Regions from separate parts of the Variovorax sp. R-27 genome, predicted to be linked through region 2. Evidence: predicted binding sites of a transcription regulator. Region 2 holds the regulator's gene; the other holds the start of a gene.
The links. The regulator FliA, encoded in region 2, starts transcription of late flagellar genes. The targets are predictions, from matches to a motif close to CTAAAGTTTNNNNNNNNNNNGCCGNTA.
Positions count from the first base shown of each region.

Region 1: ACN9MV_RS26515 (FlxA-like family protein) is a predicted target of FliA. The motif match lies at 1,275-1,301, and genes of this name have one in related genera.

Region 1 covers NZ_CP183984.1:5,636,294-5,651,503, reverse strand. Annotated here, with positions in the region: gene ACN9MV_RS26525 (LysR substrate-binding domain-containing protein) at 1-756, shown strand, start outside; gene ACN9MV_RS26520 (universal stress protein) at 753-1,199, opposite strand; gene ACN9MV_RS26515 (FlxA-like family protein) at 1,332-1,676, shown strand; gene ACN9MV_RS26510 (MarR family winged helix-turn-helix transcriptional regulator) at 1,678-2,226, opposite strand; gene ACN9MV_RS26505 (tripartite tricarboxylate transporter substrate-binding protein) at 2,415-3,392, shown strand; gene ACN9MV_RS26500 (mandelate racemase/muconate lactonizing enzyme family protein) at 3,405-4,571, opposite strand; gene ACN9MV_RS26495 (SDR family NAD(P)-dependent oxidoreductase) at 4,607-5,308, opposite strand; gene ACN9MV_RS26490 (Bug family tripartite tricarboxylate transporter substrate binding protein) at 5,298-6,269, opposite strand; gene ACN9MV_RS26485 (dihydrodipicolinate synthase family protein) at 6,329-7,267, opposite strand; gene ACN9MV_RS26480 (LysR family transcriptional regulator) at 7,376-8,311, shown strand; gene ACN9MV_RS26475 (RraA family protein) at 8,317-8,988, opposite strand; gene ACN9MV_RS26470 (aspartate transaminase) at 9,019-10,227, opposite strand; gene nac (nitrogen assimilation transcriptional regulator NAC) at 10,399-11,337, shown strand; gene ACN9MV_RS26460 (acetyl-CoA carboxylase biotin carboxyl carrier protein) at 11,474-11,902, shown strand; gene accC (acetyl-CoA carboxylase biotin carboxylase subunit) at 11,916-13,268, shown strand; gene pxpB (5-oxoprolinase subunit PxpB) at 13,265-13,936, shown strand; gene ACN9MV_RS26445 (biotin-dependent carboxyltransferase family protein) at 13,933-14,916, shown strand; gene ACN9MV_RS26440 (acetyl-CoA carboxylase biotin carboxyl carrier protein) at 15,081-15,210, shown strand, end outside.
Region 2 covers NZ_CP183984.1:5,281,992-5,297,201, reverse strand. Annotated here, with positions in the region: gene flhA (flagellar biosynthesis protein FlhA) at 1-411, shown strand, start outside; gene flhF (flagellar biosynthesis protein FlhF) at 483-2,837, shown strand; gene ACN9MV_RS24735 (MinD/ParA family ATP-binding protein) at 2,848-3,654, shown strand; gene ACN9MV_RS24730 (RNA polymerase sigma factor FliA) at 3,689-4,423, shown strand; gene ACN9MV_RS24725 (hypothetical protein) at 4,454-5,110, opposite strand; gene ACN9MV_RS24720 (glycoside hydrolase family 15 protein) at 5,376-7,295, shown strand; gene ACN9MV_RS24715 (hypothetical protein) at 7,261-7,599, opposite strand; gene ACN9MV_RS24710 (NAD(P)-dependent oxidoreductase) at 7,647-8,546, opposite strand; gene ACN9MV_RS24705 (gluconokinase) at 8,543-9,100, opposite strand; gene ACN9MV_RS24700 (SDR family oxidoreductase) at 9,105-9,884, opposite strand; gene ACN9MV_RS24695 (2-hydroxyacid dehydrogenase) at 10,018-10,971, shown strand; gene ACN9MV_RS24690 (L-idonate 5-dehydrogenase) at 10,991-12,064, shown strand; gene ACN9MV_RS24685 (ATP-binding protein) at 12,091-14,418, opposite strand; gene ACN9MV_RS24680 (helix-turn-helix domain-containing protein) at 14,437-15,210, opposite strand, start outside.

The DNA.
Region 1 (15,210 bases), 350 kb from region 2:
ACGCGCTCCACGCGCGGCACCGAGCCCACGCCCTTCGGCGTCACGGTGGTGCGCTTTGCGCGCTCGGTGCTGGCCGACTACCAGCGCACGCGCGACGAGATCGACGCCGTGGCCAGCGGCGGCGCCGGCCGCACCAGCGTGGGCGCGATGGTGGTGGCGACGCCGAGCCTGCTCGTCAAGGCCATCCAGCAGCTCAAGAAGCAGTCGGCACTGACCACCGTGATGGTGGAAGAGGGCGATCTCACGCGGCTGCTGCCCCGCCTGCGCGTGGGCGAACTCGACCTGATCGTCGGCCGGCTGGAGCCCGGCTATGCCTCGCCGGACCTGGAGACCGAAGCCCTCTACACGGAGCCGATGTGCATCGTGGTGAGCCCCGGCCACCCGTTGGCGGAGGCTTCCAGGCCAAGCTGGAAGATGCTCGCCGAGCTGCCCTGGGTGGTGCCCCCGCCGTGGGCTTCATCGCGCTCGAAGCTGGCCCAGATGTTCTACAAGCACCGCCTCGTGCCGCCGGCGGACATCGTCGAGACCGCTTCGTTTCTCGTCACGCTGTCCGTCATGCATGAGAGGCCGGCCGTCGGGTTCCTCGCGCGAAGCGTCGCACGGCACTTCGCGAAGCAGGGGCAGCTGTGCATCCTGAAGATCAACGTGCCGATCGAGCTTCCGCCGGTGGGCATCATCACGCTGCGGGGGCGTTCGCAGACGCCCGCCAGTCAGCTACTTATGGAATGCCTGCGAAAGGTCGCGCCGCCGCGTTAGCGCAGCACCAGCACCGGAATGTGCGAGTGCGTCAGCACGTGCAGCGTCTCGCTGCCCATCAGCAGGCGCGCCAGGCTGCGCCGTCCGTGCGAGGCCATCACGATCAGGTCGCACTGCTGGTTCTTCGCGGTCGTGATGATGGCCTCGGCCACCTGGTTCGACTTCATGACGATGGCCTGCGGATTGCGAACGCCCTTGGCGACCGCTGTGGCCACGACCTTGTCGACCAGTTGCTGCGCGGCGCGGTCCGTATGCTCCTGGGAGGCCTGGATGTCCCGCTGGCTCAGCATCATCGAGCCTTCGAAGTAGCCGACCGGCTCGATGTGCGCGACGGTGACGCTCACCAGTTCCGCGTTGGTCAACAGGGCCAGGTCGATGGCGGCGTTGACCGCTTGCTCCGACAGCGCGGAGCCGTCGGTTGCGACAAGAACACGCTTGTACATGGCAGGCTCCTTGGCCCCCGGCACCGCGGGTGCCCTCATGTTCAGTCTAGTTCGCGATCGCGGTCATGCAAGGCCCTTCAGTTTTCGCCTCGGTTGCCGATAACCCTCCTGAGGACACAACAGAGGACCCAGATGCTGAATGCCATCAGTGCGACCGGCAGCGCCAGAAGCGGAGGCGACGTCAACGCCGAAATCGCGAAGATCCAGCGCCAGATCACGACGACTCAGAAGCAGATCGCGGAAACGCAGGGCCAGCTGCTCGGCACGCCCGAGGGCGATGCACGCGATGCGATCCGGCTGCAGCTCGAAGCGCTGGCGGCCCGGCTTGCCATGCTGCAGCAGCAGATGAACGCGCTGCGCACGGCCAGCGTTCAAAAGAGCGCGATGGCTTCAATGGAAGAGAGCAGCAGCAGCACATCGCAGCGCGCCAACGCTGGTAGCACTTCGATCGGCAGCATGCTGGACGTGAAGGCCTGACTCAGCCTCCGCGTTCCGGCCACCGGTGCCGCGTGCCCCCCGAGCGCCGGTCCGCCTTCTCCATGACAACGCCCTGCACGAGCAACTGCTCTCCGCGTTGCTCCAGGTGCTGCAGGCAGCGAAGAAAGACATCGAGATCCGCAGGCTCGATGCCTTCGAGCAATTCGGTGTTCAGCCCCGCGATCCGGGGAAACAGCCTGCCGAACAACTGCTGGCCCGAAGCGCTCAGCCGCACGTGCACTTCGCGGCGGTCCTGAGCGTCCTGCCGCCGCACCACCAGCTTCTTCTCGACCAGGCTGCGCAGTCCGCGCGAGGTGCGCACGCGGTCCAGGTGCAGGTGCGTGGCCAGCGTCGACGCAGTCATCTCGCCCTCCTGCGCGAGCGTGGCGATCATTCCCCACTCGCGGCGCGTGATGCCGAAGCCTCCTTCGACCAGGCGGGTCGCCATGCCGTTGCCCGAGCGCATGGCTCGTGCCAGGCGGTACAGCAGCAGGTCGTTCAGGGAACGGGGCGCGCGCAACGCTGCTGCATCGGGAAAAGCTTGTTGCATACGTATGAAAAATGGGATGAGGAGTGTGGTTCGCCCGCCTCGGAGCACTGGTAGTTGATTAGATCAACTGTTTGCCCATACGTATAAACCGGTAACAAATTTGAACGAACGGAAACAGTCTTGGCGCGCGATTTTCGCCGTGAAAACTCGCGCGCCCCCGTTCACGACAACCGCTCGCAGGAGATCCGATGCCCGCATTCCTTTCCAGGCGCAAGCTCATCATGGCGTGGGGCATTGCCCTGGCCGCTTGCGCTCCCATGGTCCACGCCCAGGCGCTGGACGGCGGGCCGCTCACCCTCGTGGTCGGCTATGCGCCGGGCGGCAGCACCGACCGCATCGCGCGCCTGATCGCCGAGCGGCTGACGCCCAAGCTCGGCGTTCAGGTGAGCGTGGAAAACCGCCCGGGCGAGGGCGGCCGGCTCGCGGCCAAGGAAGTAAAGCGCGCCCCCGCCGGGCAGAACGTGCTGATGCTCGGCAACCCCGCCGTGATGGTGGTCGCGCCGCTGGTCTTCAAGGACGCGGGCTATGACCCCGACAAGGACTTCGTGCCCGTGTCGCAAGTCAGCAGCTACGACTTTGCGCTGGCGGTCGGCAACAAGCTCCAACTCGACCGCGCGATGTTTCTCGTGAGCCGGCTGTGGGCACATCCGGAAGAGGCGATTTTCGGCGTGCCCGCCACTGGCAGCCTGCCTCACTTCTTCGGCCTGATGGTGGGCGATGCGCTGAGCGTGCAGCCGCAGATCAAGGGCTACGGCGGTTCGGCGCCTCTGGCGGCCGACCTGAGCGGCGGCAGCCTGCCCATTGCCATCGACACGCTCGATTCGCTCTATCCCCAGCACGTGGCCGGCAAGATCCGCATCCTGGCCACCTCGGGCAAGAAGCGCGCGAGCTTCGCGCCCAACATTCCCATCTTCCGCGAGGCCGGCATGAAGATCGATGCCGACGGCTGGAACACCTTCTTCGCGCCCAGCACCATGCCGAACGCCAAGGTGCAACTGCTGGCCAACGCGATCCGCGACGTCATGAAAGACCCGGGCCTCCAGAAGGCGGCCGACGCGCTCTACATCACGCCCGTGATCAGCAATGCGGCCGAGACGGCTCAGATGCTGAAGGCCTTTCGCGCGCAGTGGGAGCCAGTGGTTCGGCGCTCCGGCTTCCAGCCCTGAGACTTTCTTTCGTCAGCTCGCAAGCGCCCGCATCTCCGCAATGAGATCGGCCTTGCCCTCGAAGCCGATGCCGGGCAGCGGCGGCAGCGTGACGTAGCCGTTGTCCACCTTCACGCCATCGGGGAAGCCACCATAGGGCTGGAACAGGTCGGGGTAGCTCTCGTTGCCGCCGAGCCCGAGGCCGGCCGCAATGGCGAGCGACATCTGGTGGCCGCCGTGCGGAATGCAGCGCGAGGGTGACCAGCCGTTCTCCTTCAGCATGTCGAGTGTGCGCAGGTACTCCACCAGCCCGTAGCTCAGCGCGCAGTCGAACTGCAGCCAGTCGCGGTCGGGCCGCATGCCGCCGTGGCGAATCAGGTTGCGTGCGTCCTGCATCGAGAACAGGTTCTCGCCCGTGGCCATGGGGCCGGCGTACACCTCGCCGAGCTTCGCCTGCAGCTCGTAGTCGAGCGGATCGCCGGCTTCCTCGTACCAGAACAGCGGGTACTGCGAGAGCGCGCGGCCGTAGTCGACGGCGGTCTTCAGGTCGAAGCGGCCATTGGCATCCACTGCCAGTTGCTGGCCGGGGCCGAGGATCTTCAGCACCGACTCGATGCGCTCGCAGTCTTCAGCGAGCGTGGCGCCGCCGATCTTCATCTTCACCACCGAGTAGCCGCGCTCAAGGTAGCTGGTCATCTCGCGCTGCAGGCCTTCCACGCCCTTGCCGGGGTAGTAGTAGCCGCCCGCTGCGTAGACGAACACGCGCGGGTTCGGCGTGCCGTTGCCGTAGCGCTCGGCCAGCAGCTGGTAGAGCGGCTTGCCCGCGATCTTGGCGGTGGCGTCCCACACCGCCATGTCGATGGTGCCCACGGCCACCGAGCGTTCGCCGTGGCCGCCGGGCTTCTCGTTGATCATCATGCGGGCCCAGATCTTGTGCGGATCGAGGTTGTCGCCGGTTTCGTCGAGCAGCGACGCGGGCTCGGCTTCGAGCAGGCGCGGCAGGAAGCGCTCGCGGATCAGCCCGCCCTGGCCATAGCGGCCGTTGGAGTTGAAGCCATATCCGATGACGGGCTTGCCGTCGCGGATCACGTCGGTGACCACGGCCACGAGGCTCAGGGTCATCTTCGAGAAGTCGATGTAGGCGTTGCGGATGTCCGACTTGATGGGACGGGTGGATTCGAGGATGTTGACGATTTTCATGGTCGGGTTCGGGGGATGGAGAGAGCAAAAGACGTTCAGCGGTGCAGCGACGAGCCGCCGCAGATGGCGACGTCCTGCCCCGTGATGGCCGCCGCCGGCGGCGACAGAAGAAAGCCCACGAGCGCAGCGATTTCCTCGGGCTGGATCAGCCGGCCGATAGGCGGCATGCGCGGCGCGCTGCCCGCGCGGGCCGGGTCCTGCAGCATCGAGGTTTGCGTGGCGCCGGGCGACACCACGTTGACAGTCACGCCCTGGGCCGCGACCTCCGCCGCCCAGCTGCGCGCGAGCGCGATCAGCGCGGCCTTGGTCGCGGCGTACTGGCCGCGACCGGGCAGGCCCTGTGCGACGCGGCTGCCGACGAACACGACGCGGCCGTGTCCGCGCGCAGCCATCGCGGGCACGAGGGCATCGGCCAGCCGCGTGGCGGCGTCGACGTGCAGGCGCCACATGAGTTCGCCGCCCGCGTGGTCGAGCGCGCCCAGCGGGCCGACGCGCAGCACGCCGGCCGCATGCACCAGTGCATCGGCGTCCTGGAGCGCGGAGGCCGTGCGCGCGATGGCGTCGGCATCGCACAGGTCGACGGCTACGTGCACGAAGCCCGCGTGAGACAACGTGGGTGCGGCCAGGTCGAGCCCGCTCACGCGCCAGCCCGCTTCGAGCAACTGCGACGCAATGGCGCGGCCGATGCCTCCGCTGCTGCCCGTCACCACTGCATGCGGGGCAGCCTCATTCGACATGGATGTTGCCCTCCACGATGATCTTCTTCGAGCGCGCCATGTCGTCGGCCTGGAACTTCGCGAAGTCCTCGACACTGCCCGGCGTCAGCAGCAGGCCCTGCGCACCCAGCGTCTCGCGCATGTCGGTGCCCAGCGCCTTGTTGACCTCGGCATTCAGCCGCTGCGTGACGGCGGCCGGCAGCTTCGCCGGCCCCCACAGGCCATACCAGCTGTAGAACTCGTAGCCCGGGATGCTCTCGCCCACCGTGGGCACGTTCGGCAGGCTGGTGGCGCGCGTGGCCGAGGTGACGGCAATCACCTTCAGCATGCCGCTCTTGTGGTACTGCAGCGAGCCGAGGATGGGGTCGATGAAACCGTCGATCTGCCCGCCGATCAGGTCCTGGAACGCGGGCGCCGTGCCCTTGTACGGCACGATCAGGTAGTCGAGCCCGCCACCTGCGCGCTTGAGCAGTTCGGTCGACAGATGGCCGGCCGATCCGATGGAGCCCACCGCGAAGGTCATCTTGCCGGGGTGCGCCTTGGCGTACGCGATGAGCGACTTCACGTCCGTCACAGGCAGGTTCTTGTTGACGGCCACCGACAGCGGCGCCTTGGCCACCAGGGCCACGGGGGTAAAGTCTTTCACCACTTCGTAGGGCACCGCCTTCATGGTCATCGGCGCCGTCGTGAAGGTCGATGCGTTGAACAGCAGCGTGTAGCCGTCGGCCGGCGCCTTCGACACCACGTCGGCGCCGATGACGCCGTTGCCGCCCGCGCGGTTCTCCACGATGAAGCTCTGGCCCGTCTGCTCGCCGAGCTTCTGCGCCAGCAGGCGGCCGATGGTGTCGAGCGTGCCGCCCGGCGGAAACGGAATCACCATGCGCACCGGGCGGCTGGGCCAGGTCTGGGCGAAGCCGGCGGTGGATGCCGCGGCCAGCGCGAGGGCGGCCAGCGTGGCCCGCAGGAAATGGTTGCGTTGCATGTCTCTTGTCTCCTTGTGTTTTTTCATCGGGGCATCGCGGGTGTCGCGGCCCCGTGGGCTCAGCGCTTCGACAGGCCGGCCTGCTGCACGGCGGCGTGCAGCGCATCCATCTCGCGCGCATTCGGTGCTTCGGTCGGCGGGCGCACGGTGGCGTTGTCGAGCACGCCGGCCAGGAACATGCCGCCCTTCATGCGCGCGTGCGCCTCGCCGGTCGGCTCGCCGCCGCCGTACACCGCGTCTTTCAGCGGCGTGATGAGCGCCTGCACCGCCATCGCCTTCTTCAAATCGCCGGCCTTCACCGCGTTCCACAGGTCGATGATCAGTTGCGGAATGAAGGTCGCGAAGCCGACCAGCGCGCCGTCCACGCCCTGCACCATCGAGGCCAGCAGGTACTCGTCGTGGCAGGTCAGGATGGCCTTCGACGCATCGGCCTCGCGGATCGCCTGGATGTCGCGGGCGTACTTGTTCATGTCGCGCTGGCCTACCTTGAAGGCCTGCAGGTAGGGCAGGCGCGCCAGCTCGGCCAGCAGCTGCGACGAGTAAGAGGCGCGCGTCCAGGCCGGGTACACGTGGCAGACCAGGTCCAGCTCCGGCGCGGCGCGGTGGATGGCCTCGAAGTACTGCAGCGCATGGCCGGGCGTGAAACCGAAGCGCAGCCAGTGGTGCGGCGGCATCACGTCGAGCGCCACCGCGCCGGCAGCCTGCGCGGCGCGTGCATGCTCGGCAGCCTCGGCCAGGCCTTCGCACACGATCGACGAAATCACCGGCATGCGGCCGCGCAGTTCGTCGGCGACGATGCGCGTCACCTCGGCGCGCTCCGAGGGCGTCAGCGAAAACACTTCGCCGGTGTGGCCATTGGTCATGATCGCCACCACGCCGTCATGGCCGGCCAGCCACGAGGCCAGCTTGCGCAGCGCCGGCTCGTCGATGCGGTGGTCGGCCGTGAAGGGGCAGGAAATGGCGGGGATGATCCCGCGATAATTCGCGATGGAAGGCATGCTGTGTCTCCGTTGTGGTTCAAGGTGCAGGAATGGGTGCATCTTTTGCCGGCGGGGCGCGAGCCGTCCAATACTCGAATCGCATACAACTATTCAACTGCGCTGCGCATGGGCCCCGGCAACCGACCCCTCGACCTCGAATGGCTGGAAGATTTCCTGGCCCTGGCCGAGTCCGGCAATTTCTCGCGTGCCGCGCAGGCGCGCTCCATTGCGCAGCCCGCCTTCAGCCGCCACATCCGATCGCTGGAGGAGTGGGTGGGCGTCGACCTGTTCGACCGCAGCGGGCACCCGACCGCGCTCACGGCGGCGGGCAAGCGCTTTCAGCCCCTGCTGCAGGAAGTGCTCGCGGGCCTCGAAGCCGCGCGCATCAAGGCCCGCGCCGCGCACGACCTGGACGCCGCCAGCCTGAGCTTCGCCGCCACGCATGTGCTGTCGCTCACCTTCTTCCCGCGCTGGCTGGGCAGCGTGGAATCGCGCCTGAGCATGGGCCCGATCCAGACCGTTTCCGACAGCTCGTACGCCTGCGAAGACCTGATGCTGCAGCGCCGCGTGCAGTTCGTGCTGTGCCACGGACACGCAGGCGCACCGGGGCGGCTCGACGACACCGGCTACCCGGTCCAGCGATTGAGCGAAGACGTGCTGGTGCCCGTGAGCGCGCCCGATGCAAATGGCGCTCCGCTGCATGTGCTGGGCGCAGGCCAGTCGCCTTCCGTGCTGGCCTACAGCGATGCCTCGGGACTGGGCCGGATCATGCGGGCCATGCAGGACAGCGAATTCGGCAAGGACTTCGCTGCGTCGCTGTCGATCGTCTTCACGGCCCACCATGCCGCGCTGCTGCGCACCATGGCGCTCGAAGGCCGCGGCCTTGCGTGGCTGCCGATGAGCCTGGTGGCTGAAGACCTGCGCAGCGGCACGCTGGTCGACGCCGGCGCGGGCGGCTGGCGCGTGCCGGTGGACATCCGGCTGTACCGCCAGCAGGCGCACATGGCGCCGGTGGCGGAAGCGCTGTGGGCGCTGGTCAGCGGCGGCGCCTCAGGCGCCTGACCGCTTCAATTGGCGCAGCGTGCCTCGAGAGCATCGAGGAACGAGCGGTCCCAGCGTCCTTCCTTCATCGCCTGGATCGTGCGCGCTTCCGTCTCCAGGTGCGCGCGGGCCTTCTCGATCAGCAGCTCGGCCTCGTCGGGCGAGAAGGCCAGCAGCCCGTCCTGGTCGCCCACCACGATGTCGCCCGGGTTCACGATCATGCCGCCGACCGACACCGGCACGTTGATCTCGCCGGGGCCGTCCTTGTAGGGGCCGCGATGGTTCACGCCGCGCGCATACACCGGGTAGTCGCGCTCGCGGATCTCGGCCACGTCGCGGATGGCGCCGTCGAGCACCAGGCCCGCGGTGCCGATGGTCGCGGTATAGAACGACAGGATGCCGCCGATCACGGCGTTGGTGATGTCGCCGCCCGCATCGATCACCAGCACGTCGCCGGGCCGGCAGAACTCGAAGGCCCGCATCGGCGTGAGGTTGTCGCCGCCGCGCGTCTTCACGGTGACTGCCGTGCCCGCCATGGTCTTGTGCCCGGGGCGGTGGTAGGGCTGCAGGCCGACGCTGCCGATGTTGCGGTGCAGGTTGTCGCTGAGCGCGGCCACCGGAATGTCCTGCAGCGCGGCGATGATGGCCGGCGCCACTTGCGGGGCCGACGGGTTCTTGCGGATGGCTTTGTAGGGCATGACTGGTCCTTGTGAGTTCTTCGGCGCGCGTCAGCGCAGTGCGGCCACTGCACGGGCGATGCGCGTGCAGCCTTCTTCCAGCGTCTCGATCGACGTGGCAATGGAAAGACGGAAGTAGGGCGACAGGCCGTACGCGGTGCCCGCGACCACGGCAACGCCTTCGCTTTCGAGCAGGTACATCACCACGTCGCCGTCCTCGTTCAGGCGCTTGCCTTCGGGCGTGGTCTTGCCGATGAGGCCGCCGCAGTTGATGTACAGGTAGAAGGCACCGGGCGGCGTGGCGCAGCTGAGGCCGGGAATGTCGTTGATGAGCGCCAGCGTGCGATCGCGCCGCTGCTTGTACACGGCCACGCTCTCGGCCACGAAGCCCTGGTCGCCATTCAATGCAGCAGCCGCGGCCGCCTGGCTCACCGAGCAGCAGTTGCCGGTGGACTGCGACAGCAGCGTGTCCAGCGCCTTGATCAGGTCCACCGGGCCGGCCGCATAGCCGATGCGCCAGCCCGTCATCGCATAGGTCTTGGAGACGCCGTTCACTATCAGCGTGCGATCGCGCAGGGCCGGTGCCACCGAAAGGATGTGCGGCAGCGGCTCGCCGTCGAAGCGGATGTGCTCGTAGATCTCGTCGGTCATCACCATCACGTGCGGATGGCGTTCCAGCACTTCGGCCAGCGCGCGGTATTCGGCGGCCGTGTAGCTCGCACCGGTCGGGTTGCTCGGCGAATTGATCAGCAGCCAGCGCGTGCGCGGCGTGATGGCTGCCTCGAGCTGCGCGGGCGCGAGCTTGAAGCCCTGGGATTCGGGGCAGGCCACGGTAACGGGCGTGCCCTCGCAGGCGAGCACCATGTCGGGGTACGACACCCAGTAGGGTGCGGGAATGATCACCTCGTCGCCCGGCTCCAGCGTGATCGCGAAGGCGTTGTAGATCGCGCTCTTCGCGCCGCTGGTGGCGATGATCTCGTTCATCGCGTAGCGCAGGCCGTTCTCGCGTTCGAGCTTGGCGACGATGGCTTCGCGCAGCTCCACCGTGCCCGCCATCAGCGTGTAGCGCGTGGCGCCGCGCTCGATGGCGGCGGCCGCGGCCTGGCGGATGTGGGGTGGCGTGTCGAAGTCGGGCTCGCCCACCACGAGATTCACGATCGACTTGCCCTGCCTGCGCAGTTCGTTGGCACGATCGGCGGCCGAGGTGCTGGGCGAGGGCTTGATGCGCCGCACGCGGGCGGCAATGCGGGACGTGGTCACATGACTTCCTGTTCTTGCTGTGCAGAGGCTTGCATGGACCGAACGGTACGCACATCGAACAGCCGAGGCCAAGACGACTTTTCACTGGTTGTATAGGCGCAGCTTATGGTGAGCCCTGATACCGGCTGTGCAGGGCCGGTGCTAGGCTTGGCTTTTGCTTGGGGACAAGGCGTGAACCTGCGACGCCTCAAATATTTCGTGAAGATCGTGGACATCGGCAGCCTGACCCAGGCCGCCGAGGTCCTTTTCATCGCCCAGCCTGCGCTGAGCCAGCAACTGGCCACGCTCGAGGGCGAAGTGCGCCAGCAACTGCTGGTGCGCACCAAGCGCGGCGTGACGCCCACCGAAGCCGGCAAGGTGCTGTACCGCCATGCGCAGATCATCCTGCGCCAGTGCGAGCAGGCCCGCGTCGACATGGAGGCTGCGGGCGAAGGGCTCTCCGGTCAGGTTTCCGTGGGGCTCGCGCCCGGCACGGCGGCCTCGGCACTCTCTTTGCCGCTGCTGCGCACCGTGCGTGCGCGCCACCCGGGCATCCTGCTCTACCTGAACGAGAACTACGGCACTACGCTGAGCGAGCTCATCATGAATGGCCGCATGGACCTGGCCGTGCTCTATGGCGACAAGGCGATTCACGGGCTCACGTTCTTGCCGCTGCTCAAGGAGCCGCTGTTCCTGGTCGGCCCCGCATCGATGCCGGCGCCCTCGCAGCCTGTGAAGCTGGCCGACCTGCGCGACATCGAACTCTTTTTGCCGCGCCCGTACAACGTGGTGCGCAAGCTGGTGGATGCGGCCTTCGTGCGTGCGGGCATGGTGCCGCGCGTGGTGGCGGAGATCGAATCGGCCTTTACCCTCACTGCGGCCATTGCCGACGGGCTGGGCGCCACCATCCTGCCGGCGTCGATGGCGCGCGAGGTGGTCGCGAGCTGCGGGGCCTGGCAATTCCCCATCGTCGACCCGGTCATCGAGGCGCCGCTGGCGCTGTGCCAGTCCGACCACCTGCCGCTGTCCGAGCCCGCGCAGGCAGTGAAAGACATCCTGCTCGAACTCGTGGTCGACCTGGCCCGCACTGTCGCATCGACGCCTGAACCTGAGCTCGCCGCCTTGTCTTGAACTGATGGGCCGCCCGTCATAAGGCGCCCTTATCCCGGCACAGCCAATCCGTCTTTGGCTTCGGGCTCGCGGCCCGTTACCTTTCATGCATGCCGTCACGCGTTCGCGGAATGCGTCGGCCATCACAGCCATCGGCATGAAGCAGGAACAGATCAAGACGCTCATCGACGCTTTGGCCGCATCGGACCTGGCGGAACTGGAGTACAGCGAGAACGGCAGCACGCTGCGGCTGGTGAAGCTGTCGGCGCTGGGCGTCGCAACTGCCGTGCGAAGCCCGTCCGCTGCACGCAAGGCTCCGCGACAGGCCCTGGAAGAAACAGCGGCAGTTGCCAGCACCGAGTGCCTTGCACCGCTGTTCGGCGTGGTGCACCTGCAGCCCGCGCCCGGCGAGCCGCCCTTCGTGCAACCGGGGCAGGTCGTCGAGGCCGGCCAGCTGCTGTGCGTGATCGAGGCGATGAAGATGTTCAACGAAGTCCGCGCCGACCGTGCAGGCACCGTGCAGCAGGTGCTCGTGCATTCGGGCCAGGAAGTGGAAGCAGGGCAGCCCCTGTTCCGCTTCGGTTGAGGAGACACGCGCGATGTTCGACACCGTGCTCATTGCCAACCGGGGCGAAATCGCCTTGCGCATCCAGCGCGCCTGCCGGGGCCTCGGCCTGCGAACGGTGGTCGTGCACTCCGAGGCCGACCGCGACGCGATGTACGTCGCGCAGGCCGACCAGGCGTTGTGCATCGGGCCCGCGGCGCCGCGCCTGAGCTACCTCAACCAGTCCGCCATCCTGTTCGCCGCCGAGGTGAGCGGCGCACAGGCCATTCATCCCGGCTACGGCTTTCTCTCGGAGAACGCGGGCTTCGCCGCGCGTGTCGAGCAGGCCGGCCTCGTGTTTGTCGGCCCCAGCGCCGCCTGCATCCGCACCATGGGCGACAAGGTCTCGGCCAAGCGCGCGATGCGCAAGGCCGGCGTGCCCTGCGTGCCCGGTCCCGACGAGGCGCTGCCGGACGACCCGGCCGCGGTGCTGGCCCTGGCGCGCGACATCGGCTATCCGGTGATCGTGAAGGCCGCGGGCGGCGGCGGCGGGCGCGGCATGCGCGTGGTGCACGAAGAGGCCGCACTGCTCGATGCCATGGCGCTCACGCGCGAGGAAGCGCGCCAGGCCTTCGGCAACCCCGAGGTCTACATCGAGAAGTTCCTGCTGCATCCGCGTCATGTCGAGATCCAGGTGCTGGCCGACAGCCACGGCAACGCCGTGTGGCTGGGCAGCCGCGACTGTTCGCTGCAGCGCCGCCACCAGAAGGTGATCGAGGAAGCGCCCGCGCCCGGCATCGACGACGCATTGATGGCCGAGGTGGGCGAGCGCTGCGCGGCCGCGTGCCGGCAGATCGGTTACTGCGGCGTAGGCACCTTCGAGTTTCTCTACGAGAAGGGCGCGTTCTATTTCATCGAGATGAACACGCGCCTGCAGGTGGAGCACCCGGTGACCGAGATGACCACCGGCATCGACATCGTGCAGCAGCAACTGCGCATGGCGCTCGGCGAGCGCCTGTCGCTGGCGCAGGCCGACGTGCGCTGCCAGGGCCATGCCATCGAGTGCCGCATCAATGCCGAGAACCCCGACACCTTCGCGCCCGCGCCTGGCCGCATCACCGGCTGGCAGGTGCCTGGCGGCTTCGGCGTGCGCGTCGATTCGCACGCGGGCGCCGGCTACCGTGTGCCGCCGTACTACGACTCGATGATCGCCAAGCTCATCGTGCACGGCGACACCCGCGCCGATGCGCTCGATCGCATGCACCTGGCGCTGGCCGAGACGCATGTGGAAGGCATTGCCACCAACGTGCCGCTGCACCGCGCGCTGCTGCGCGACGACGGCTTTGCCGCCGGCGGCGTCGACATCCATCACCTCGAACGCTGGCTGCAGCAAAGGAGCGCGGCGTGAGCGCACAGGCATCCCGTACCGAACCGTCCATCAGTCTTCTGGGCACCACGGCGTTGCTGTTCGAAGCGCCCGGCGACATGAACCTGCCGTCTCAGCAGCGCATCTGGGCCCTGGCGCACGAAGCCGAGAGCTGGCCCGAAGTGCGCGAGGCCGTGCCGGGCATGAACAACCTGATGCTCACCTTCACGCGCGCGCCGCGCCATCTCGATGCGCTGTGCGAGCGCCTGTGCGACGCCTGGAGCGCTGCCACCGCCGTGCCGCGCGAAGGCCGCGTGGTCGAGCTCCCCGTGGTCTACGGCGGCGAGGGCGGCCCGCACATGGCCGACGTGATGGCGCACACGGGCCTGAGCGTCGAGGCCATCGTCGAGCTGCACAGCGCGCCGCTCTATCCGGTGTATGCACTCGGCAGCCATCCCGGCTACTGCTACCTGGGCGGCATGGACCCGCGCATTGCCACGCCGCGGCGCAAGACGCCGGTGCTGAGCATCCCGGGCGGCGCGGTGTCGATCGGCGGCGCGCAGACGGGCGTGTCGGCATCGGCCGGCCCCAGCGGCTGGAACACCATCGGCAGCACCTCGATGGTGTTCTTCGACCCCGCGCAAGATCCGCCCGCCATGCTGCAGCCGGGCGACATGATCCGTTTTCGCGTGGAGGGCATCGTCCGATGATCGAAATCCTTTCGTCCGCCGCGCTCGCCACCGTGCAGGATCTGGGCCGCACCGGCAGCCTGCGCTGGGGCGTCGGCACCTCGGGCGCCATGGACAACCTGGCGCTGGCCGCCGGCAACCTGCTGCTGGGCAACGCGCTTGGCGCGGCTGCCATCGAGGTGCCGGTGTTTCCGTTCAAGGTGCGCTTCGACGAAGACTGCGCCTTCGCACTGACCGGCGCCGACTGCGCAGCCAAGCTCGACGAGCAACCCCTGCTGCCCTGGTGGGTACATCAGGCACGCGCCGGCCAGGTGCTCACGCTGGGCCTGCCGCAAGGCGGTGCGCAGCGCGGCAGCCGCGCAGTGTTGTGCGTGGCCGGCGGCATCGACGTGCCCGAGGTGCTGGGCTCGCGCAGCACCCAGCTGCGCGGTGCCTTCGGCGGGCATGAAGGGCGCGCGCTGCGCCGTGGCGACGTGCTCCGCGCAGTCGACGCAGGCAACGCGTGCCGCACCGGTTTCGGCCTGGTGCCGCCCGCGCTCGCACTGCCGCTGGAGCGCGATGGCGTTGCCGCCGTACGTGTGCTGCCCGCTGCCGAGTACCTGGCCTTCGAGCCGACTTCGCGCGAAGCCTTCTGGGCCGGCGAATGGAAAATCACCTCCCAGAGCGACCGCTACGGCTACCGTCTCGACGGTGAGGCGCTGCGGCCCATTGCACCAATGGAACTGCGCTCCCACGGCATCGTGCCCGGCGTGATCCAGGTGCCGCACAACGGGCAGCCCATCATCCAGATGCGCGACGCCCAGCCTTCGGGCGGCTACCCCAAGTTCGGCACCGTGATCGAGGCCGACATGTGGCGCCTCGGCCAGGCGCCCATCGGCAGCCGCATGCGCTTCATCGAAACCACCTGGGACGAAGCCCTGACCGCGCTCGACGAAGTGCGCGCGTGGCTCGACAAGGTGGCGCGCGTGGTGGAACTGCATCGGGGGGCGCCTCATGTCTGAGATTCGTTGTTCAGGGCGCTCATGTGGCCGGCACCACGGCAGCGCCCATTGTGCGAAGAGCACCGGGTGCTCCCCGCAGCGAAATAAAGGAGGAGCCGAAGGCGGGGGACATTCGCGGAGGGGAGTACCCGGTGTTCTTCGCACGCATCCCGGAAAGAACTGACATGCAGGAAACCACACTGCGCACCCCACAGCTGGCCGCCTGGCTGGCAGGCACCGACATAGGCCTGCTTGAACTGCGCACGCCACAAGGCACTCTGCGCCTCGGAAGGCAGGGCGACGAAATCATCGAAC
Region 2 (15,210 bases):
CTCGACGTGATGGCCGAGCACGCGCCGACCATCAAGGACCCGACCGAACTCACCACGCTCACGCGCCTGGCGCTGGGCCGCGCCATCACGCAGCAGCTGTTCCCGGGCGACACCGAGATGCAGGTGATCGGCCTCGACGGCTCGCTCGACGGCGTGCTGCAGCAGGCCTTGACCAACAGCAGCGGCATCGAGCCGGGCATTGCCGACAACCTGCTCAGGCAGGCGCAGGCCGCGATCCTGCGCCAGGAGCAGATGGGCCTGGCGCCGGTGCTCGTGGTGCAGCACGCGCTGCGCGTGCTGCTGTCCAGATTCCTGCGGCGCAGCCTGCCGCAGCTGAAAGTGCTTTCGCATGCGGAGATTCCTGACTCCCGCACCATCAAGATCACCACCGCCATCGGAGGACGAGGTTGAATTCCAAGCAGACCGACGTGCGCACCACCGCGCGCAAATTCGTCGCGGCCACCAGCCGCGAAGCCCTGAGGATGGTGAGGGAGGCGCTGGGCGCCGACGCCATCGTGCTGACGCATCGCGCAATGGCCGAGGGCGTCGAGATCGTCGCAATGGTCGAGGGCGAAGTGCAGGGGGTGTTGAAAGACACCGCGTCTGTGCCTGCGAAGCCCGTGGTGATCGCGGCGCCCGTGGCATCGGTCCCCGTGCCTGTGGCGGCCCCTGTGCCCGCTCCCGCACCCGCTGACACCGTGCTCACCGAACTGCATTCCATGCGCGGCATGATCGAAGAGCAGCTCGCCAGCGTCGTGTGGAACGACAAGCAGCGCCGCGACCCGGTGCGCGGCCGCCTGCTGCGCACGCTGCTTGGCGCCGGCTTCAGCGCGGGCCTGTCGAAGGCCATGCTGGAGAAGATGCCCACCGGCCAGACATACGCCGAAGGCATGGCCTACGTGCGCTCGGAGCTGATCCGCGCCGTGCCTGTGCATGAAGACGAAGACGCGCTGTTCGCGCAGGGCGGCGTCTACGCCCTGATGGGCCCGACCGGCGTCGGCAAGACCACCACCACCGCCAAGCTGGCCGCGCGCTGCGTGATGCGCTTCGGTGCCGACAAGCTCGCGCTGGTGACCACCGACAGCTACCGTATCGGCGCCTACGAGCAACTGCGCATCTACGGCCAGATCCTCAATGTGCCGGTGTACGCCGTGAAGGATGCGGCCGACCTGCACCTGGTGCTGCAGGACCTGCGCGACAAGCACATGGTGCTGATCGACACCGTCGGCATGAGCCAGCGCGACCGCGCCGTGTCCGAGCAGATCGCGATGCTCGGCCAGAGCCAGCGGCCCGTGAAGCGGCTGCTGCTGCTCAACGCCACCAGCCACGGCGACACGCTCAACGAGGTGGTGCATGCCTACCGCCACGGCAACGAGCTCACCGGCTGCATCTTCACCAAGGTCGACGAGGCCACGCATCCGGGCGCACTGATCGACACCGTGATCCGCCACCGCCTGCCGGTGCACTACATCTCCAGCGGCCAGAAGGTGCCCGAGAACCTGATGCAGGCCGACCGCGCGCAGCTGGTGGACAGCGTGTTCCAGCCGCGCCAGCACAGCCCGCTGTTCGTGCCCGCGGAAAGCGATCTGCACGAGGAGCCGGCGGGCGCGGGCCCCTCGGCGCAGGTGGTGCAGGCGCAGGGCGAGACCGACCGCCTGCGGCTGAAGTACCAGAACCTGATTCGCGCCATGGCACACGACGCGCAAGAACTCGCCACCACCGCGAGCGCGCTGGCGGGCGCACAAATCGGCTTCGAGCGTTCGCGCGCACTCTGGCGCCAGGCCGGCGACGAAGGCTCCGGCCAGAAGGCCGTGCTGCACGACCTGATGGTGCATGCGCGCAGCGAAGTGGCCGCCGGCTGCGAGACCCATGTGCTCGCGCTGTGCGGGCAGGTCGGGCTGCGCTCGAACGAAGGCGGCGATGCTTATGAATGCCACGGCAGCCTGCTGCTGTCGGACCGCACGGGCCTGCCGCTGGCAGCGCCGAACCAGTGGCTCTCGACCGCCGCCACGCGCGGCATGAAAGACGCTGCGCGCAAGCCCGGCGCACGCCAGGTGCCGTGGCTGCGCCAGCAGGACTTCGGCCACAAGCCGCTGGTGCATCTGTTGACGAGGCTGCCCGGCATCGAGGCCATGGTGCAGTGGCAGGCGGCGGGCCAGCGCTGGCTGGCGCGCGCGCCGGGCTCCACCGCGGTGATCGACGTGCGCACCGGCGCACCCGACACGATCGCGCGCATGGACTTCGAATTCGGCGAGGGGCGGCCCGTGCGCTTTCGCGGCAAGGCGGCGTTGCACAGCGAGGCGCATGCTGACGTGGTGCTGCGCTTCAACGCAGCCGCCATGGCGGCGGGCATCGGGCGCGATGCGATGCCCGCGCTGCGCTGCGTCGCCACGCGGGTGGTCGATGCGCGCACCGGCAACGTGCTGGCGCAGGGCCATGCATTGACCAATATCGGCGCGGACGTTTCCACGCAGCAGCTCGCGCAATGGCAGGGCTGGGCCAGCGACGCCGAGCCCTGCTTCCGCCTGCTGCGCGACGGTGTGCAGATGGTCGGCGGTATCGGCGAGCTGGGCGACCCCGACATCATGAAGCGGCTGCTGATCGCCGGCCAGATGACCACCACCGTGTGGCGCCTGTTGCACGCCGAAGGCGAATGGGCCGACCGCACGCGCGCGCTGCTGGGCCAGCTCACGGGGCGCCCGGCGCGCAACGGGCGGGCCATGAGCGGCGGTGCTCTGTATGCGGGCGTGGGCAAGCTCTTTCTGCTGCTGGAGGCGCTGGGCACCGAGTCGACCGCTCCCACGCAGGCGCCGCGTGCGCTGGAGAAGTTGGGTTGAGGAATCAGGAATGAACAAGCTGGTTGCGGATCAGGCCGACGGACTGCGGCGCATGCTCGCACCGACGCATGCGCGCGTGGTGGCCGTCGCAGGCCTGGGGCAGGGCGCGGGGAGCACCACGGCCGCGATGAATCTCGGTGTGGCACTGACCCTGCAGGGGCGCAACGTGCTGCTGTTGGACGAGCACTGCCCGACTGTGGGCTCCGCCTGCGAGGTGTGGGACATCGATCCGCTGGGGAACCTGGCCGATGTAGCGAGCCAGCGCCTGACGCTGGATGGTGCAGAGGTCAAGGCAGCCTGCGGCGTGCACGTGCTACCCGCGCCGCACGGCGCGGTGAATGGTGCGGATGGCGAAATCGACCCGCGCAAGTTCTGGCACGACGGCGTCGTCATCGTCGATGCGGCTTTCGACGCCGAAGGCCGGCTGTCGGCGCTCGCGCAGGGCGCGGACGACCTGCTGCTGGTGCTGCAGCCGCACCCCGCGTCGATCACCGCGGCCTATGCAGGCATCAAGCGGCTGCACCACGCGCACGGCATCAAGCAGATGCGCTTCCTGGTCAACGGCGCGGCCGACGTCGTGGCCGCGCGCCAGATCATGAGCAACCTCGCGCATGCCGCCAGCCGCTATCTCGCGCTGCTGCTTCAGCCCGCGGGCTGGGTGCGCTTCGACCCGCTCGTTGCCGACGCGTGGCGCCTGAAGAAGACCATCGTCGAGGCCTTTCCCGCGAGCCATGCCGCTGTCGACTTCCGGCGCATTGCCGGCGAGGTCGACCGCTGGCCCTGGCGCGCGGCCGAGCCGCTGCAGGCCGTGGCCTGAGCCCGCCGACCCGGACAACCCAAGAAGGACGGCCGTGTACACCGCACAGGGAACCATCGAAAAATCACATCTGCTGGCGCAGCACCAGCCGCTGGTGCGCCGCATCGCGTTGCAGATGATGGCCAAGCTGCCGGCCAGCGTGGAGCTGGACGACCTGATCCAGGCCGGCATGCTGGGCCTGCTGGACGCCTCCAGCCGCTACCAGGACAACCGCGGCGCGCAATTCGAGACCTTCGTCAGCCAGCGCATCCGCGGCGCCATGCTCGACGAACTGCGCGCCAGCGACTGGGGCTCGCGCGGCCTGCGCCAGTCGGCGCGCGGCGTCGAGAAGGCGATCCAGGCGCTGGGCCACAAGCTCGGGCGCTCTCCCACCGAAGGGGAGATCGCCAAGGAGCTGAAGATGGACCTGGAGGCGTATCAGTCGCTGCTGCAGGAGATCCAGGGCTGCCAGCTGGTGTATGTCGAAGACTTCTCCAAGGACGACCCGGACAGCCCGTTCCTCGACAGCCATTCCCAGGACGCGCGCAAGGACCGGCGCGGCAGTGACGATCCGCTGGAGCAGCTGCTGGAGAGCGGCTTCCGGCATCAGCTGGTAGACGCCATCGGTGCGCTGCCGGAGCGCGACCAGCTGCTGCTGAACCTCTACTACGAGGAAGAGCTGAACCTGCGCGAGATCGGCGCGATCCTGGAGGTGAGCCAGTCGCGGGTGTGCCAGCTGCACAGCCAGGCGATCAGCAGGCTGCGGGCCAAGCTGAAGGATGTGCTGTAGCGGACTCCGGGGCCAGGGCCGCCGCCTGAATCAGAAAGTCGCATCGAGCACCTGCGAGGGGATGAGGCCGTTGAGCGTCACATTGTTCGTGAGTGGATCGAACAGTTGCGGTTGCAGAACGTACTTCCAGGCGCCGTTCCTGTAGTACAGGAAGTTGAAGGCGTTCGGCAGCGGAATATGCTGGTTGGCGTGGCCGTAGTCGTCGAAGCCGATGTACGAGATCACTTCCTGCCCTTGCGTCTGGATCATCTGATTGATGTTGGCTTGCCCGGGGTGCTGGTGGTGATACACCCTGATCAGATGCGCACCGAGCGGCGAGTTCGTCACCATCAGGGCGCAGCCATTCATGGCGGCGGTGAAGACGAACCTGTGCTGCGGGTTGTGTCGAGGTACGTCGACGAATCCGGGCATCACGTTGCCCTGGATGAAAGGACACCAATACGCCGAGATCGGCTGATCCTGATGGAGGACATTTCCCACCGGCCTCAAGGTGACCTGGAGGGCTTGCGCGGTGCCCTGCAGATCGAACGAGCCCATCTTGGCCGTGTTGAGTACCAGGACCTGCATGGCGAAAGCTGGATTCTGCTGCGCCTGCGCGTTCTGCATGAACCACGAAACGCCGTTGATCGCGCGAAGCTGCGCGTACGCAACGGGATCGGCTCGGAAGAGTTGGTTGTGTCCGTTCACGTGTGATGTCTATTTGCGTTGGAATGGGAGGGGCAAAGTAGAGCGCTGCACCATGGGGCCCAAGCGGCGACCTGTGCCGTTTCATCTTCACGAGCCTCTTGTCATTTCGTGCGCGGCTGATGGTAGGAGCGCGACGGTGCGAAGGCCATCCCCAGGAACAAGTAGATGGGTGCCTTATTTGTCATGCGCCATTAGGCGTTGTCCGTCAGCAATCCGCGCCCGCCGCTGGCGTGCCACGCCCGCGCGCACGGCAAAGCTCGGCCTCTTGCCAAAGACTCCCAAGCAACCCTCCTCACGGCTGCACGCCGACCGCCCGAACCGCCCCATTGGCGACTACGCGCTCATCGGCTCGACCCACAGCGCGGCCCTGGTGCATCGCGGCGGCGATATCGAGTGGCTGTGCCTGCCGCGCTTCGATTCGGCCGCGATGTTCGCCAGCCTGCTCGGCGACGAGCGCAACGGCCATTGGACGATGCGCGCCAAAGACCGCAAGGCGCGTGTCACGCGGCGCTACCTGCCCGGTACCGTGGTGCTCGAGACCACGATCCGCACGGCCAAGGGGACGGCCATCGTCACCGACTTCATGCCCCGACCCGCGCTCGACGGCACGCACGAGGTCGTGCGCATCGTGCAGGGCGTGCGCGGCACGGTCGCCATGCATACCGAGTTCCGCATCCGCTTCAACTACGGCGGGTGGTGCCCGTGGATGGAGCGGCGCGACGGCGCGGTGTTTGCCACGGCCGGGCCGGACTCGGTGCGCATCAGTTCTGGTGTGCCGCTGACCAACGAGAACTTCGCGAGCTTTGCCGACTTCACCGTGTCCGCGGGGCAGGCCATCGCGTTCAGCCTCGACTGGTTTCCCTCGCACCTGAAGCCGCCGGTGACGCGCGACGCCAGCGCGCTGCTGGCGCGCACCGTCGCCGAATGGAGCGCGTGGACCGGCCGCTGCGGCTACCACGGCGAGTTTCGCGAGCCGGTGATGCGCTCGCTGCTCACGCTCAAGGCGCTCACCTACGAGCCCACCGGCGGCATCGTCGCCGCGCCGAGCACCTCGCTGCCCGAACTGCCGGGCGGCGAACGCAATTGGGACTACCGCTTCTGCTGGCTGCGCGACGCGGCGCTCACGCTCTACGCGCTGATCGGTTCGGGCTATGTCGAGGAAGCCAGCGCCTGGCGCTGGTGGCTGATGCGAGCGGTGGGCGGCTCGCCCGAAGAGCTGCAGGTGATGTACGGCCTGCACGGCGAACGCTCGCTCACCGAGCTCGAGCTCGGCTGGCTGCCGGGCTACGAAGACAGCCGCCCGGTGCGCATCGGCAACGGCGCGCACGGGCAGCGCCAACTGGATGTGTACGGTTCCGTCATCGCGGCCTTTCATGCGGCGCGCAAGGCCGGGCTGGCGGACATGGACAAGGTGTGGCCGCTGGAGCGCGCCATCGCGAAGCACCTGATGGTGCTGTGGAAGGAGCCCGACTGCAGCCTGTGGGAAGTGCGCGGCGAGCCGCGCCACTTCGTGCATTCCAAGATCATGTGCTGGCTGGCCTTCGACCGGGTGATCGCGAGCGCGACGGAGTATGGGCTCGAAGGCCCTGTCGAGCGCTGGCGCGAGGTGCGTGACGAGATCCACGCCGAGGTCTGCGCCCGCGGCTACGACGCCGCGAGCAATTCATTCGTGCAGTACTACGGCGCAGACACGGTGGATGCGGCGCTGCTGTGGATGCCGCTGATCGGCTTTCTGCCGATCCATGATGCGCGCGTGCAGGGCACCATCGCGCGCATCGAGAAGGAGCTGATCTTCAACGGGCTGGTGTACCGCTATCGCACAGAGAAAGGCGTGGACGGCCTCGAAGGCGGGGAGGGCGCGTTTCTCGCGTGCAGCTTCTGGCTGTCGAACGTGTACGTGGCCATGGGCAAGCTGCGCAAGGCGCGAGCCCTGTTCAAGCGCCTGCTGGCGCTGGGCAACGACCTGGGCCTGTTCGCGGAGGAGTACGACCCGGTGGCGCAGCGGCAGCTCGGCAATTTTCCGCAGGCGTTTTCGCACATCGGGTTGATCAACAGCGCGCATGCGCTGGTGTCGGCGGCCGGTGGCGTGTGGGAGCTGGCGGACCTCGATGGCAAGGCGGCGTCGAAGAAGACGGCTAGAAAGACGCCGCTCAGGCGGCCGGCAGCGCGAACTCCTCGGCGCTGAACACCGTGTGGAAGACCGTGCCGTCGAACATCTCGAACAGCTTCTTCGAGACCTCGCGGCTTTCATGGCGAACGGGTGAGTCGAGTGCGCGGGCGATGTCCTCGCGACTCGCATAGCGGATCGACAGCACCATCGCCAGTTCGGGGTCGCTCACATCGCTTTCGATCTGGCGCAGCACGCGCACTTCGAGCGCACCGGGGAAGCGGGTCCACAGCGGCACGAGTTTTTCGTGCACGTGGCGGTCGAAGGCTTCTTCCATGCCGGCCTTGACCCGGCCCCTGAAAAACGCGCAGCGGATGAACATGGTGTCTCTTCTTTCCTGGGTGAAAGCTGTGTGTGGCGGGAGGCGCTTCAGCCGCGCCCGTAGCCGTCGAACTGCCGCATCATGGCCGCCGTGTCTTCGGCGCCGAGCCCGGCCGCGACGAAGGCTCGGTGCAGCTCCGAGACGGCGCCCGCCAGCGGCATCGGCAGGCGCTGGTCTTGCGAGAAGGCCTGCACCGCTTCGAGGTCCTTGAGCATGTTGTCGATGCGGCCGGTAGGCGTGTAGTCGCGCGCGGCCATCTTGGGGCCGAACTCGCGCAGGATCTGGCTGTCGGCGCGGCCGCCGGCCAGTGCGGCGGGCAGCTTCGATGCATCGACGCCACCGGCTTCGGCCAGCCGCACCGCCTCGGCCACGGCCTGAAAGCCGATGGCGCAGAGCAGCTGGTTGACGAGCTTGGTGGTCTGGCCCGCGCCGCTGTCGCCCATGTGGGTGTAGTTGGCGCACAGGCTGTCCATCACGGCGCGTGCGCGCTGCACGTCGTCGGCGCTGCCGCCTGCCATCACCGTGAGTTGCCCGAGCAGGGCCTTGGGCGCGCCGCCGGAAAGCGGCGCATCGACGAAGCCCATGCCCGTGCGCTCGCGCAGCGACTGTGCGAGCCGGCGCGTGGAAGGTGGGTCGATGGACGACATGTCGATCAGCAGCCGCTTCGCATCGGCAGGTGCGGCGGCGGCGATGCCGGCCTCGCCGAAGATCGCGCGTTCCACCACCGCCGCAGAGTTGAGGCTGGTGATGACGAAGTCGCTGGCCGCCGCTGCCGCTTGCGCGGTGTCGGCCGCTTGTGCGCCTTGTGCTGCCAGCGCGGCCACCTTGGCCGCATCGAGGTCGAACACGTTCACCCGGTGGCCGCATTCGAGCAGCCGGCGCGCGATGGCCGAGCCCATGATGCCCACGCCGATCACGGCCACGCGCTGGCTGGATGCTGCTGTCATGCAGAGACTTTCATGGAAGCATCCTTCGAGCGTTGAACGAGCCGTGCGCCGATGTCGGCCACGATCTGCTGCACGGGCACGGCGATGTCGGCGTGCAGCACGTCGGGTTCGCTCGCGTCGGGCCTCTCCAGCGTCTTCAGTTGGCTGTCGAGCAGCGCCGGCGGCATGTAGTGCCCGGTGCGTTGTTCCATTCGCTGCCGCACCAGCGCGGGCGACCCGTCGAGAAACACGAACTGCAGCTCGGGCGACGCGGCGCGCAGCCGGTCGCGGTAGGCGTGCCGCAGGGCGGAGCAGGCCACCACCACGCCACGCGGTGCGGCCGTGCGGTCGGCGAGGCTGGCGCCCACGCGGTCGAGCCAGGGCCAGCGGTCTTCGTCGGAGAGCGGGAGGCCGGCGCGCATGCGCGCCACGGCCTCGGGCACGTGCAGGTCATCGGCATCGACCCACGGCACGCCCAGCGTCTGCGCCAGCCCGGCGGCCACGCTGCTCTTGCCGGTGCCCGACACGCCCATCACCACCACGCTCAGGCGCTGCGGCTGCTCTGGATGCTGCACGGTGCTACAGGCTCGAGGTGATGCCGCCATCCACATACAGGATGTGGCCGTTGACGAAGCTCGACGCATCCGAAGCCAGGAAGATGGCCGCGCCGCCCAACTCTTCCACGTCGCCCCAGCGGCCGGCGGGCGTGCGGCCCGAGAGCCACGCCGTGAAGGCTTCGTCGGCCACCAGCGCCTGCGTGAGTTCGGTCTTGAAGTAGCCCGGCCCGAGGCCGTTGACCTGGATGCCGTACTTGCCCAGGTCGATCGCCATGCCCTTGGTGAGCATCTTCACCGCGCCCTTGGTGGCGGCGTAGGGTGCGATGCCCGGGCGGCCCAGCTCGCTTTGCACCGAGCACACGTTGATGATCTTGCCGCGCTTGCGCTCGATCATGCGTTGCGCGACGAAGCGGCCGACCAGGAACACGCTGTCGATGTTGGTGGTGGTGATCTTGTGCCACGCGTCGATAGGGAATTCGGCGAACGCGCCGCGGTGCTGCATGCCGGCGTTGTTCACAAGGATGTCGATGGCGCCGATGTCGGCTTCGATGGCGGCCACGCCGGCTTCCACCGCTGCGGCGTCGGTCACGTCGAAGGCCATGGCCTCGGCCGCGATGCCCTTGGCGCGCAGGGCGTCGCGGGCGGTGGTGAGCGATGCGGCATCGCGTGCATTGAGCACCACGCGCGCGCCGGCGTTGCCGAGCGCAGCCGCCAGCGCAAAGCCGATGCCCTTGCTGGAGCCGGTGACGAGGGCGGTGCGCCCGGAAAGATCAAAGAGTTTCAAAGGAGGCTCCGAGTACATGGCTGACGGCATAAGTTACCGGTATCTTTTGAGATCGTCAACTGGTAAAACCTCCGCTGGCATTATTTTCTTTCATCAATTAAAGTTACCGGTATCTTATTGAGTCGCAACCGCTATCCGAGGAGACACCCGCTTGACCGCTACCGCTACATCCCCGCACGTGCTGATGCCAGGCACCTACCCGGAATGGGACATGGCGCCGATGCGGGCGGCCTACACGCTGCATCGCCTCTGGGAAGCGCCGGACCGGCAGGCCTTCATTGCCGAGCACGCGCCGAACATTCGCGCGGTCGCAACGCGCGGCGAGCTGGGTGCCAACGCCGAACTGATCGCCGCGCTGCCTGCGCTGGAGCTGATCGCCTGCTACGGCGTGGGCACCGACGGCATCGACCTTGCCGCCTGCCGCGCGCGCGGCATCCGCGTGACCAACACACCCGACGTGCTCAACGGCGACGTGGCCGACCTCGCCGTGGGGCTCACGCTGGCGGTGCAGCGGCGCATTCCGGCGGGCGACCAGTTCGTGCGCAGCGGCGCGTGGGCCGGTGGCGGCATGCCGCTGACCACCCGCGTCTTCGGCCAGCGCATCGGCATCGCGGGCTTCGGCCGCATCGGCAGCACCATCGCGCGGCGGCTCTCAGGCTTCGACGTGGAGCTGGGTTACTTCAGCCGCACGCCGAAGGCCGACAGCCCGCACCGCCACTTCGCCAGCCTGAGCGCGATGGCCGACTGGTGCGACGTGCTCATCGTCATCCTGCCCGGCGGAGAGGCCACGCGCGGCATCGTCGATGCCGAGGTGCTGCAGGCGCTGGGGCCCAGGGGCTGGCTCGTGAACGTGTCGCGCGGCACCACCGTCGACGAAGGCGCGCTGCTGCAGGCGCTGGAGGCGCGCGGCATTGCCGGCGCGGCGCTCGACGTGTTCCTCAATGAGCCGCGCATCGACCCGCGCTTTGCCGCGCTCGACAACGTGGTGCTGCATCCGCACCATGGCAGCGGCACCGAACAGACGCGCCGCGCCATGGGCGAACTGGTGCGCCGCAACCTCGAGGCCCACTTCGCGGGCCAGCCTCTCATTACCCCCGTGCCCTGACTGGCCGAAGGAAAGAATCATGCGTTTGCGTTGTATGTGCCTCGTGATCCACGCCCCCGACGACCTGCGTCTGGACGAACAGGACGCCGGCGAGATCGGCCCCGGCCAGGTGCTGGTGAAGGTCGGCATGGGCGGCATCTGCGGCTCCGACCTGCATTACTTTCACAACGGCGGCTTCGGCACCGTGCGCATCAAGGAGCCGATGGTGCTGGGCCATGAAGTGGCCGGCACCGTGGTGGCAGTGGCGCCCGGCGTCGAGAGCGTGCGCATCGGCGACAAGGTGGCCATCAACCCGAGCCGCCCCTGCGGCGCCTGCAAGTTCTGCCTCGAAGGCCTGCCCAACCAGTGCCTCGACATGCGCTTCTACGGCAGTGCCATGCGCACGCCGCACGTGCAGGGCGCGTTCCGCAACATGCTGCTGTGCGAGGCCACGCAGTGCGTGAAGGTGGCCGAGCACGTGCCGCTGCGCCTGGCCGCGCTGGCCGAGCCGTTCTCGGTGGGGCTGCACGGCGTGTCGCGCGCCGGGCCGTTGCTGGGCAAGCGTGTGCTGGTATCGGGCTGCGGACCCATCGGCGTGCTGGCCATTGCGGCGGCGCGCGCGCATGGCGCGGCAGAGATCACCGCCACCGATGTGGTCGACGAGCCGCTGGCCATCGCGCGTGCCATGGGCGCCGACAACGTCATCAACGTCGCGCAGGACAAGACCTGGGTGTCGCGCTATTCGGCCGACAAGGGCACCTTCGACGTGATGCTCGAATGCTCCGGCAACGAGCGCGCACTGCGCGACGGGCTGGAGGTGATGCGCCCGCGCGGCGTGGTCGTGCAACTGGGCCTGGGCGGCGACGTGAGCATTCCGCAGAACATGGTGGTGGCGAAAGAGCTCAGCATCTGCGGCTCGTTCCGCTTCCACGCGGAGTTCGCGCTCGCGGTGCGGCTCATCAACGAAGGGCGTGTGGATCTGTCGCCCGTGGTGACGCACACCTTCCCGATGCTGCAGGCGCGGCAGGCCTTCGAGCTGGCGAGCGACCGTCAGAAGGCGATGAAGGTGCTGATCGACTTCGCGGATGTGGGCGCGGAGGCTGTTGCGGCCTGACGGGTTTTCCGCAGACGCCCGCAGCGTCATTGGCTCGCGTTAGGCGTTGCGCGCGCCAGCAGGCGGATGTGTTCGAAGTCCAGCATGTCCAGCGCATGCCGCACCGCGTCGACCAGCGCCCCGTGGCGCGCGTCGGCCGCGAGCCGGTCGGCCCATTCGTGCAGGTCGCTCCAACGGCCGTCGCGCGCGAGCGTTTCGAGTTCGTCGCGCACCGATGCGGGTAGCGGCGCGATCGCGGGCACCGGTGGACGTCTCACCCTGTGGCCCGGTACGGGCACGGGCGGTGCATGGCGCGGCTGCTGCGGCTGCTGTGACTTGGTGGCCAGGGGCAGCAATTCTTTCGGCGCGTCCTTCACGATCACCGAGAAGTGCACACGCGTTCCCAGGTTGCGGTGGCTCTCCAGCAGCAGGCGCCCGCCCATGTGCTGCACGATGCGCCGCGCGATCGCCAGCCCGAGCCCGTGGCCGTTGGCGCTGGGCGCGCCCTGCGCGATGGCCTGGACGATGCGGGCCTGCTCTTCCTTGCCGATGCCGATGCCGCTGTCCCACACGTCGAACCTGAGCCGCCACGAGTCCGCGCGCGGCCGGGCCTGCACGCGCAGGCCGATCTTGCCGTCGCGCGTGAACTTCGCGGCGTTCGACAGCAAGTTCAGCAGCAGTTGCTGGAAGCGCTTGCTGTCGAGGTACACCGCGACCGGCAGTGCGCCCAGCACCTCCAGCTCGAACCGGTTGTGCTGCCGTTGCGCGAGCGTGTCTGCGTACTGCGCGATGTCGTCGATCAGCGCGCGCAGGTGCACCGGCCGGGGCTCGAAGGCGAAGGGCAGCAGCTCGCTCTTCGCGTAGTCGAGCAGGTCGTCGATCAGCGCGAGCTGGTAGGCCACGCTGCGCTCGATGGCCTGCAGCCGCTCGGGCGGCGGCGAGCTGTCGCCATGCAGCAGGCGCGCGTTGCCGATGATGGTCGACAGCGGTGCGCGCAGGTCGTGGCTGATGTAGGCCAGCAGCTGTGTCTGCTCGCGCGCCTGGTGCTCGGCCTGCTCCAGCGCCGCGTTCAGCGCGTGCGTCTTGCGCTTCACTTCTTCCTGCAGCCGTTGCTGTTCCTCGGCCTGCCAGTGCACCAGCGTGCGCTGCGCGACGCGCTGCTGCCGCGACAGGTGGTGCGCCCACGCCGCCAGCGCCACCAGGCCGACCAGCATGCCCGGGAAGCCCAGCGCATAGGCGTCGAAGCCGGGGATCGTGTGCGCCGGCATCGCGAGTTCGGTGAGCCGCAGGCACACCCCGACGGTGACGATGCTCATCACCGGAAAGGCCAGCCGCCCGCCCGGCCCCGCGCGCCGCATGTAGATGAAGGTGCCGACGGTCAATGCGAGAACCACCACCGGCGCGCTCAGCGTGCCGGCCAGCGCGAAAGGCGCGTACGGCCCCAGCAGCGTGCCCAGCACCACGACGCATTGCCCTGCCGCGAGCACCGCGAAGAGCGACAGTCCGGGCGCGCGCACCGGGCTGCGCCGCGACACCGCGTACAGGTAGAACATCAGCGAGAGCACGCAGCAGCCCGCGGTGACGCCGGCCGCGCGGTAGCTCCATTCGAGGCTGTCGGGCCACAGCGCCAGCCGTGCATGGCCGCGGTAGGCGCCCTCGTAGAGTGCCACGAGCGCGAAGCCCAGGCTCTGCAGCGCCGTTGCCAGGTCGCGCGAGATGAACCACAGCGCCAGCGAATACACGGAGAGCACCAGCAGCCCGCCGATCAGCAGGCCGTCGAGCAGTGCATGGCCGCTTTCTGCTTCGCGCCAGGCGTCGGCCGAATACAGCGCCGGCGCGAGCTTGACGCTGCTGTTCGTCTGAACCCGCACCAGCACGCGAGCCTGCTCGCCGGGCTGCAGGTCGAGGGCCAGCGTCGGTACGCGCTCGCGGTCCCGTCCGGTGCGTGATCGCACCGACACGCCGGTTTGCTCATGTGTCCACGTGGCCCAGCCCGCCAGCTCGCGGCGCGCATGGAAATCAACGTGCTGCAGCCACGTGGCGTCGAGCACCAGCCGAAGCGGCTGGATCGCGCCGGTGTCGTTCACCAGCGTGAGCCGCAGCCAGAAGGCCGAACGCGAAAAGCCCGGCCGCATGCGCGCTGCGTTGCCGGGCTGGAAGCCGCCGGTCACGCCGCTTTCCAGGGCATCGATTTCGTCGAGCGACAGCCGTGTGCTGGTGTCTTCGAACACCTCGGCGCGCGTGTCGAGCGCCACCGGCCAGCGGGTCGCGTCGTCGACGCGCAGCATGCCCGCCTGCGCTGTGGCCGACCCCGCCAGCCAGAAGGCGCAGCACAGCAGCAACGTGCGGATGCCGCGCAGGGCCGGGGTGGTCACCGCCTTCTCAACGCCGCATCAGGCCGACGGCACCGATGGCGGAGAGGTCGAGGCGGCAGGCGCCTGGCGAAACGCCGTGGGCGTGCGGCCGAAGCGCTCGCGGAACGCGGTCGAGAAGTTGGCCGCGCTGGAGAAGCCCACGGCCAGCGCGACTTCTTCCACGCTGAGCGCCGACTCCGCGAGCAGCCGCTGCGCCTCGGCGAGGCGCGCCTCGCGTGCGAACTCGAAGACCGTGCGGCCCGTCTGTTCGCGGAACACGCGCGACAACCGCTTTTCGTGCGTGCCCACGCGCGCCGCCAATTCGGGCAGGGTGGGCACGTTCGCCAGGTCGGCGCGCACCAGGCGCTCGACGGCCTGCGCGAGCACGCGGTCGGTGTGGTCGGCGCCCGGGGTGTTGGTGCCGCGTTCCCGTTTCGCGTTTTCCACTGCGCTCTCGGCCTGCGCGATGCAGGCCTGCGCCTGCTGCCGGCTGCTTGACAGCGCAAGGTGCACTGCCACGCGCGCCAGTACTTCCGCGGGCTCGAAGGGCTTCAGGATGTAGTCGACCGCGCCTTCGCGCAGGCCGGTGAGCCGCTCTTGCACCGAACTCGACGAGGTCACGAAGATCACCGGGATGCGTGTCGTCGCGCGGTCGGCCTTCAGCAGCCGGCAGGTCGCGAAGCCGTCGGTGGCACCCATGCGCACGTCCAGCAGTATCAGGTCGGGCTGCAGCGCCGTGGCCCTGCGGTAGCCCTCCAGCGCGTTGAACGCCAGGCTGATGCGGTGCCCGGCTTCGCGCAGTACTCCCAGCAG